One region of the Pseudomonas sp. P106(2024) genome, then DNA from elsewhere that is predicted to be linked to it. Evidence: predicted binding sites of a transcription regulator. Region 1 holds the regulator's gene; each other region holds the start of a gene.

Evidence for each region. The regulator sigma-54, encoded in region 1, starts transcription at its own class of promoters, with help from an activator protein. The targets are predictions, from matches to a motif close to ANTGGCATNNANNTTGCTNT.
Region 2: nirB (nitrite reductase large subunit NirB) is a predicted target of sigma-54. The motif match lies at 1,690-1,709, and genes of this name have one in related genera.
Region 3: glnA (type I glutamate--ammonia ligase) is a predicted target of sigma-54. The motif match lies at 1,859-1,878, and genes of this name have one in related genera.

The regions. Positions count from the first base shown of each region.
Region 1 is NZ_JBLIYU010000007.1:38,029-41,305, forward strand. It holds gene lptB (LPS export ABC transporter ATP-binding protein) at 1-334, shown strand, start outside; gene AC25M7_RS13480 (RNA polymerase factor sigma-54) at 508-2,007, shown strand; gene hpf (ribosome hibernation-promoting factor, HPF/YfiA family) at 2,086-2,394, shown strand; gene ptsN (PTS IIA-like nitrogen regulatory protein PtsN) at 2,407-2,871, shown strand; gene rapZ (RNase adapter RapZ) at 2,874-3,277, shown strand, end outside.
Region 2 is NZ_JBLIYU010000004.1:311,516-314,792, reverse strand. It holds gene AC25M7_RS09890 (bifunctional nitrate reductase/sulfite reductase flavoprotein subunit alpha) at 1-1,577, shown strand, start outside; gene nirB (nitrite reductase large subunit NirB) at 1,838-3,277, shown strand, end outside.
Region 3 is NZ_JBLIYU010000001.1:170,520-173,796, reverse strand. It holds gene AC25M7_RS00750 (chorismate mutase) at 1-209, opposite strand, end outside; gene glnA (type I glutamate--ammonia ligase) at 355-1,761, opposite strand; gene thiI (tRNA uracil 4-sulfurtransferase ThiI) at 2,176-3,277, shown strand, end outside.

The DNA.
Region 1 (3,277 bases):
GGACAACCTCGGCATGAGCCTCTCCGGCGGCGAACGCCGCCGCGTCGAGATCGCCCGTGCCCTGGCCACCGCGCCCAAGTTCATCCTGCTGGACGAACCCTTTGCCGGTGTCGACCCGATCTCTGTCGGCGACATCAAGCAGATTATCCACCACCTCAAGAACAAGGGTATCGGCGTACTGATCACCGACCACAACGTTCGCGAGACCCTGGACATCTGCGAGACCGCCTACATCGTCAACGATGGCCAGCTGATCGCCGAAGGCGACGCCGAGACCATCCTGGCCAACCAGCTGGTCAAGGAAGTATACCTGGGGCACGAGTTCCGACTCTGACCCTGGCCTGCCCGGAGCACTGGCGCAGGCGCCTGTTCGAGGCTTAAGTTGTTACAGTGCTCTAGGCAAACGCTGCAATTTCAGGCATATAACTTGCTTAAAATCGGCGCCCAGGCGCCCTCCGTGTAGTGGATGGCGCATGCGCGCCGGCAACAAGGTATCAAGCCCCAGCCATGAAACCATCGCTCGTCCTAAAAATGGGCCAGCAACTGACGATGACCCCGCAGTTGCAACAGGCCATCCGTCTGCTTCAGCTCTCCACCCTGGACCTCCAGCAGGAAATCCAGGAAGCGCTGGAGTCCAATCCGATGCTCGAACGTCAGGAAGACGGCGAGGACTTCGACAACAGCGACCCGATGGCGGACAACGCCGAGAACAAGCCGGCCGCCGAAGTCCAGGACAACAGCTTCCAGGAAACCAGTACCAGCAGCACCGCGGAAAACCTCGAAGACGGCGAATGGGCCGAGCGCATTCCCAACGAACTGCCGGTCGACACCGCCTGGGAGGACATCTACCAGACCAGCGCCAGTAGCCTGCCGAGCAATGATGACGACGAGTGGGACTTCACCACCCGCACCTCGGTCGGCGAGAGCCTGCAGAGTCACCTGCTGTGGCAGCTCAACCTGGCGCCGATGTCCGACACCGACCGCCTGATCGCCGTCACCCTGATCGACAGCATCAACGGCCAGGGCTACCTGGAGGACTCCCTCGAGGAAATCTGCGCAGGCTTCGACCCGGAACTCGACATCGAGTTGGACGAGGTCGAGGCGGTGCTGCACCGCATCCAGCAGTTCGAACCCGCCGGCATCGGCGCCCGCTCCCTGGGCGAATGCCTGCTGCTGCAACTGCGCCAACTGCCGGCCTCGACGCCTTGGATGGGTGAGGCCCAGCGCCTGGTCACCGACTTCATCGACCTGCTCGGCAGCCGCGACTACAGCCAGCTGATGCGCCGCATGAAGCTCAAGGAAGACGAGCTGCGCCAGGTCATCGAACTGGTGCAGACCCTCAACCCGCGCCCCGGCTCGCAGATCGAGTCCAGCGAGCCCGAGTACGTCGTGCCCGACGTCATCGTGCGCAAGGACAGCGAGCGCTGGCTGGTCGAGCTCAACCAGGAAGCGGTACCGCGCCTGCGGGTCAACCCGCAGTACGCCGGCTTCGTTCGCCGCGCCGACACCAGCGCCGACAACACCTTCATGCGCAACCAGCTGCAGGAAGCGCGCTGGTTCATCAAGAGCCTGCAGAGCCGCAACGAGACGCTGATGAAGGTGGCGACACAGATCGTCGAGCACCAGCGCGGCTTCCTCGACCATGGCGACGAGGCCATGAAGCCGCTGGTGCTGCACGATATCGCCGAGGCGGTGGGCATGCACGAGTCGACCATTTCCCGGGTGACCACACAGAAATACATGCACACCCCGCGCGGCATCTACGAACTGAAATACTTTTTCTCCAGCCACGTGAGCACCGCCGAAGGCGGCGAATGCTCGTCCACGGCGATTCGCGCAATCATCAAGAAACTGGTGGCGGCGGAAAATCAGAAAAAGCCATTGAGTGACAGCAAGATCGCTGGTTTACTGGAGGCACAAGGCATCCAGGTAGCCCGTCGCACCGTCGCCAAGTACCGCGAATCGTTGGGCATCGCCCCATCAAGCGAGCGCAAGCGACTGATGTAGCCCCAGGATGTGCCACAGCGTTTCAGTGGCAGGTGCAAGACCTGCCTCTTTATGCACGGGCAACAAAGGAGAAGCTGTATGCAAGTCAACATCAGTGGACAGCATGTAGAAGTCACCCAACCACTGCGCGATTACGTGCTCGAGAAGCTCGCCCGCGTGGAGGGTCATTTCGACAAGATCACCAATGCGACGGTGATCATGAAGGTCGAGAAGCTGCAGCAGAAGGTGGAAGCCACACTCCAGATTCCCGGTGGCGAAGTCGTCGCCAACGCCGAACACCAAGACATGTACGCGGCGATCGACGCCCTGGCCGACAAACTCGATCGCCAACTGAAAAAACACAAGGAAAAACAGCAAAGCCTGCTGCAAGGCGCAGCCGCCCGCTGATCCCCCTCATCCATGATCCGACTTGAAACCATCCTGACCCCCGGCCGTTCACTCGTGAACGTGCCGGGCGGCAGCAAGAAGCGCGCCCTGGAAAAGGTCGCCACCCTGATCGCCGAGCAAGTACCCGAGCTGGAGATGCAAGATGTCTTCGACAAGCTCATCGCTCGGGAAAAACTCGGCTCCACCGGTTTTGGCAATGGCATCGCCATTCCGCACTGCCGGCTTGTGGGTTGCAGCGCGCCAGTAAGCGCCCTGCTGCACCTGGATGCCCCCATTGATTATGACGCCATCGATGGTGCCCCGGTCGACCTGCTGTTCGTCCTGCTGGTCCCGGAAGCTGCCACCGATGCCCACCTTGAACTGCTGCGCCAGATCGCCAGCATGCTAGATCGCAAGGAGGTCCGCGATCGCCTGCGTGCCGCCGACAGCAGCGAGACCCTTTACCAGGTCGTCCTGGACGTACAGAACGAGCACTGAACATGCGCCTGATCATCGTCAGCGGCCGCTCCGGCTCCGGTAAGAGTACCGCCCTCGACGTGCTGGAAGACAACGGCTACTACTGCATCGACAACCTGCCCGCCGGGCTGCTGCCGCAGCTGGCGGAAAACGCGCTGCTCAACACCGAGCTGCTGCAACCGAAGGTCGCTGTGTCCATTGATGCGCGCAACCTGCCCAGCCACCTGTCACGCTTCCCCGAACTGCTGACAGATGCACGTTCGCGCCATATCCAGTGCGACGTGCTGTACCTGGACGCCGACGAAGACACCCTGCTCAAGCGCTTCTCGGAAACCCGCCGCCGCCACCCGCTGACCAACGACAGCCGTTCGCTGGCCGAGGCGATCCGCGTGGAAAGCGAGCTGCTCGGCCCGATCGCCGACCTCGC
Region 2 (3,277 bases), on a different contig from region 1:
CAGTACCTTGCCATCGCGTGTTGTGGGCCTCGCAGACCGGCAACGGTGAGGCGCTGGCCGAACGCTGCGCCCAAGGCCTGCGCGAGGCGGGGCTGATGGTGGCGCTCAGCAGCATGGAAAGCGTCAGCCCGGCGCAATTGCACGGCTGCGCCAGCGTACTGCTGATTGCCAGCACCTTCGGTGACGGCGATGCTCCGGACAGTGGCGCCGCATTCTGGCAGGCCCTGCAGGGTGCGGGCGAAACCGATTGCGCCAATCTGCCCTACGCGGTGCTGGCCCTGGGCGACTCCAGCTACGACCAGTTCTGCGGCTTTGGCCGCAAGCTCGACCAGCGCCTGGCGGAACTGGGCGGCCAGCGCCTGCTGGAGCGGGTCGAGTGCGAGCCGGACTTCGAGGCTGCATTCAGTACGTGGCTCGAGGCCCTGCTGCTGGCCCTTGGCACAAACACGGTGGCTACGCCGGCGCCACCGACTGCCGAGCCTCACGGCAGAAACCAGCCATGGCCTGCACGCCTGGTGGAGAACCGCCTGCTCAATGGCCCAGGTTCGACCAAGGAGACCCGTCAACTGGTGTTCGACCTGGCGGGTAGCGGCCTGGACTACCACCCCGGCGACGCGCTGGGCGTGTGGCCGCGCAACTGCCCGGCGCTGGTCGAGGAGCTGCTCGGCCTGATGCAGCTCGATGGCCAGGCCATTGTCGAGCTTGAAGGCCGCAAGCCAATGCCCCTGGGCCTGGCGCTGGAACGGCATCTGGACATTGCCCATGTCACGCCACGACAGCTCGAGGCGCTCAGCGAAAACGCGCCCTCTCTGCAGCAGCTGTTGCAGCCTGAATGCAAGACCGCGCTCAAGGACTGGTTATGGGGCCGGCAACTGGCCGATGTGCTGCGCGAGTTCCCCCGGCAATGGCCAATGGCCCGCTGGCTGGCGCTACTCAGGCCCTTGCAGCCAAGGCTGTACTCGATCAGCTCAAGCCCCAAGGCGCACCCGGGGCAGGTGCACCTGACGGTGTCCACGGTGCGCTATGGCGAACGCAAGGGAGTCTGCTCGGCCTTTCTCGCCGACCGAGCGACGAACGTCGAAGTGGCCATCTTTGCACAGCCATCGAAACACTTCCGCCTGCCCGACGACGACGGCACGCCCATCGTCATGATCGGCCCCGGCACCGGCATCGCGCCCTTCCGGGCCTTCCTCGAGGAACGCCAGGCACGTGCAGCGCCTGGCCGCAACTGGCTGTTCTTCGGCGAGCAGCACGAGGCACACGACTTCTACTATCGCGAACAGTTGCTGGCCTGGGAAGCGCAGGGCCATGTACGCCTGAGCACCGCGTTCTCCCGCGACCAGCCGGAGAAGATCTATGTGCAGCAACGCCTGCTGGAACAGGGCGCCGAACTGTGGCGCTGGCTGCAGGACGGCGCGCATGTGTATGTCTGCGGCGATGCCCAGCGCATGGCCCGGGATGTGGATGCGGCCTTGCGCCAGGTGGTGGCGCAGCACGGCGGCCTGGACGAGACCGCGGCAGCGGCCTATGTCGAAGGTTTGGGACGGGACAAGCGCTACCGGCGGGATGTGTATTGATGCACCACGGTGGTGAGGGCTGCACCCTGCTTGTGCGCCCGCACCACCTGGCCAGCACATGCCCAAAGCTGTAACCCTTGTGAAAGCGGGCTTGCCCCGCAATTAAAGGGAGCCTGGCACGCTCCCTGCTTCAAGCAATGCACAACAGCCCCAACGACCAACGGCGGTCAACAGGGGCCTCACACTGATGAGTACAGGCAAAGGCGCCTGGAGCTTCGGCTCCAGGCGCCTTTTTCGTTTTCCGTGATCGAGGATCGGCTATGCAGGCAACAGCGAACGGGGCACAACGAGCACGACTGGTCATCGTCGGCAATGGCATGGTCGGCCATCACTGCGTCGAGCAGCTGATCGAACGCGGCGCCACGGCACACTTCGAGCTGCATGTGTTCGGCCAGGAGCGCCAGCGCGCCTACGACCGGGTGCACCTGTCGGAGTATTTTACCGGTAGCTGCGCCGAGACCCTGGCCCTGTGCGCCCCGGACTACTACAGCCGCCACGGCGTGCACCTGCACCTGGGCGAGGCGGTGCTGGACATCGATCGCGAGCGCCGGGAGCTGGTCACCGCCGAGGGCCGCCTGGGCTATGACCAGTTGATCCTGGCCACCGGTTCCTATCCGTTCGTGCCGCCAATCGAAGGTTCCAGCGGCAATGCCCGACTGGTTTACCGCACCCTCGAGGACCTCGATGCGATCCGCGCCGCCGCCGCAGATGCCCGCCGTGGCGTGGTGGTGGGCGGCGGCCTGCTCGGCCTCGAGGCAGCCAACGCCCTGAAGTCCCTGGGCCTGGAGGCGCATGTGGTGGAATTCGCCCCACGCCTGATGCCGGTACAGCTGGACAGCGAAGGCGGCGCGGCGCTCAAGGCGCGGATCGAGGCCCTGGGCGTGGGCGTGCACCTGTCCCGCGCGACCCAGTCGATCAGCGCTGGCGAGCAGTACCGCTACCGGATGAACTTCGACGGTGGCGAACACCTGGAGACCGATCTGATTGTCTTTTCCGCCGGCATCCGCCCACAGGACGCCCTGGGCCGGGCCTGTGGCCTGGAGATCGCCGCGCGCGGCGGCGTGGTGATCGACAGCCAGTGCAAGACCAGCGATCCACGGATCTTCGCCATCGGCGAGTGCGCGTCGTGGAACGGCAGCGTGTTCGGCCTGGTCGCCCCCGGCTACGCCATGGCGCGCAACCTGGCCGCGCGGCTGCTGGGCGAGACGGCGGACGATTTCACCGGCGCCGACATGTCGACCAAGCTCAAGCTGCTGGGCGTGGATGTTGGCTCGATCGGCGATGCCCATGGCGCCACGCCCGGTTCACGCAGCTACCGCTTCAGCGACGAGGCCAACAGCGCCTACCGCCGGCTGGTGGTGGATGCCAGTGGCAAGCACGTGCTCGGCGCGGTGCTGGTGGGCGACAACAGCTACTACGACACCCTGCTGCAGTACGCCCAGAACGGCATCGCCCTGCCGACCGACCCGGCATCGCTGATCCTGCCGCGAGGAAGTGGAGCGCCGACCCTGGGCGCTGATGCGCTGCCCGACAGCGCGACCATCTGCTCCTGCCATAATGTCAGCAAGGGCGCGGTGTGCGCCGCCATCGACAGTGGTTGCGGCGACCTTGCCGCCGTCAAGGGCTGCACCAAGGCCGCCAGCGGCTGCGGTGGCTGCGCTGCCCTGCTCAAGCAGGTCTTCGAGCATGAGCTGACCGCC
Region 3 (3,277 bases), on a different contig from region 1:
TGCCGCGCACTGGCCAATACCTGCTGCTCGCGGGCGCTGGCCTGCACCGGTTGTTGGTGATCCCACTTGTGCAGGGCGACCGCTTCGGCCAGGTCCAGGCGCCGGTCAATGGTGGCAAGCAACTGATCCAGGGTTGGCGTGACGCTCGGTGAGGTGGCACAGCCGGATAGGGCGAAGCAGCAGGTCAGGGCGAGGGTGGTGGCACGCATGGCGATCTCCTTGGGAATGAAGCCTCGAGTGTCGCCTTTGGCTGTGTGGCGGCTAATAGGTGTTGTCCGATTATGAGGGTATGAAAAAGAAACGGCCTCCCGAGGGAGGCCGTCCTGATGTCATCGACGCGGGGCGCCGATCATATCAGCAGCTGTAGTACAGCTCGTATTCCAGCGGGTGCACGAAGGTGCGGACCTTGATCTCTTCTTCGCTCTTCAGCTCGATGAAGGCATCGATGAAGTCGTCGGAGAACACGCCGCCCTTGGTCAGGAACGCACGGCCCTTGTCCAGCTCTTCCAGGGCTTCCTTCAGGCTGCCGCACACTTGCGGGATGTCTTTCGCCTCTTCAGGCGGCAGGTCGTACAGGTTCTTGTCGGCGGCATCGCCTGGGTGGATCTTGTTCTGGATGCCGTCCAGGCCTGCCATCAGCAGGGCCGCGAAGGCCAGGTATGGGTTGGCCGACGGGTCCGGGAAGCGTGCTTCGATACGGCGGGCTTTCGGGCTACCGACGTACGGAATACGGATCGAGGCGGAACGGTTGCGAGCCGAGTAGGCCAGCATTACCGGGGCTTCGAAACCTGGGACCAGACGCTTGTAGGAGTTGGTCGAAGGGTTGGTGAAGCCGTTCAGGGCCTTGCCGTGCTTGATGATGCCGCCGATGAAGTACAGGGCGGTATCGGACAGGCCGGCATAGCCTTCGCCGGAGAAGGTGTTCTTGCCGTCTTTCCAGATCGACATGTGCACGTGCATGCCCGAGCCGTTGTCGCCGTACAGAGGCTTGGGCATGAAGGTGGCGGTACGGCCATAAGCGTCGGCAACATTGTGCACGACATACTTCAGGGCCTGCACTTCATCCGCTTTCTTGACCAGGGTGTTGAACTTGACGCCGATCTCGTTCTGGCCGGCGGTCGCCACTTCGTGGTGGTGAACTTCGACGGTCTGGCCCATTTCTTCCAGGGCATTGCACATAGCAGTACGGATTTCGTGGTCGTGGTCGAACGGCGGAACCGGGAAGTAGCCGCCTTTCACGCCCGGACGGTGGCCTTTGTTGCCGCCTTCGACGTCAGCGCCGGTCATCCACGAGCCTTGCTCGGAGAAGATCTTGAACATCGAACCGGAGATGTCCGACTGGAACTTCACTTCGTCGAAGATGAAGAACTCAGGCTCTGGGCCGGCGAACACGGTGTCACCGATGCCGGTGCTCTTCAGGTACTCTTCGGCGCGCTTGGCGATGCCGCGCGGGTCGCGATCGTAGCCCTGCATGCTCGACGGATCGACGATATCGCAGGTGATGATCAGGGTCGGCTCTTCGGTGAATGGGTCCAGCACGGCGGTTTCGTCGACCGGCATCAGGATCATGTCGGAGGCTTCGATGCCTTTCCAGCCAGCGATGGAGGAACCGTCGAACATCTTGCCGACTTCGAAGAAGTCTTCGTCCAGGCCATCGCGCGCCGGCATGGTCACGTGATGCTGAATGCCCTTGGTGTCCGTGAAACGCAGATCAATCCACTTGACGTCATGATCTTTGATGAGTTGAACCGACTTCGACATGTTGTCCTCCGGATGGTCTAGGGCGCAGTTGGCCGCTGCCCTGGAAAAAGGGTGTCGCTGGGCGCGGATAGTCGGCCAAGCGTACCTGCCTCACAAGGGAGCAAATTGCATGCCAGTGCCCAAAAATGGCGAGAGTGGGATGAAAGGGGGCGTTGGCGGGCATTTCTTGGAGGGGTGGAGTGTAGCTTTGCACTCATAAGATGCGTTTTTTGGTGTAACTGCACCATTGTGGTGCTTTTGTGCTGGCGTGGGCCTCATCGCGGGGCAAGCCTGCTCCCACGCAGCAGGCCGACGAGGGGTGGCGCGGCCAACATAAATCGCACCTTCTGTACAAAAGTTGCTCAAACCTTGAGCGATTTCCGCTATAATTCGCGCCCCCTATTTTCGGCAGGCCCTGTGCGCGCTGTTAAACCAATGAAACTTATCGTCAAAGTCTTCCCAGAGATCACCATCAAGAGCCGGCCGGTGCGCAAGCGCTTCATCCGTCAGCTCAGCAAGAATATCCGCAACGTGCTCAAGGATCTCGATCCTGAGCTCGCGGTCGATGGTGTCTGGGACAATCTCGAAGTGGTCACCCGCATCGAGGACGAAAAGATCCAGCGCGAAATGATTGAGCGCCTGCGCTGTACCCCGGGCATCACTCACTTCCTGCAGGTGCAGGAGTACCCACTGGGCGACTTTGACGACATCGTCGAGAAGTGCAAGCAGCACTTCGGTCACCTGCTCGCCGGCAAGTACTTCGCCGTGCGCTGCAAGCGCGGCGGCCACCACGACTTCACCTCGATGGATGTCGACCGCTATGTCGGCAGCCAACTGCGCCAGCAATGCGGCGCTGCCGGCATCGAGCTGAAGAAGCCCGAAGTGCTGGTGCGCATCGAGATCCGCGATCAGCGCCTGTACGTGATCCACAATCAGCACAACGGCATCGGTGGTTATCCGCTGGGCGCCCTGGAGCAGACCCTGGTGCTGATGTCCGGTGGCTTCGACTCCACCGTGGCGGCCTACCAGATGATGCGTCGCGGCCTGATGACGCACTTCTGCTTCTTCAACCTCGGTGGCCGCGCCCACGAACTGGGCGTGATGGAAGTGGCCCACTTCCTGTGGAAGAAGTACGGCAGCAGCCAGCGCGTGCTGTTCATCAGCGTGCCGTTCGAGGAAGTGGTCGGCGAAATCCTCAACAAGGTCGACAACAGCTACATGGGTGTCACGCTCAAGCGCATGATGCTGCGCGCGGCCGCCCGCATGGCCGACCGCCTGCAGATTGATGCCCTGGTCACCGGCGAGGCGATTTCCCAAGTCTCCAGCCAGACGTTGCCGAACCTGTCGATTATCGATTCGGCCACCGACAAGCTGGTGCTGCGCCCGCTGTTGGCCAGCCATAAGCAGGACATCATCGACCAGGCCACCGAAATCGGCACCGCCGACTTCGCCAAGCACATGCCCGAGTACTGTGGCGTGATCTCGGTAAACCCGACCACCCATGCCAAGCGTCACCGCATGGAGCACGAAGAGAAGC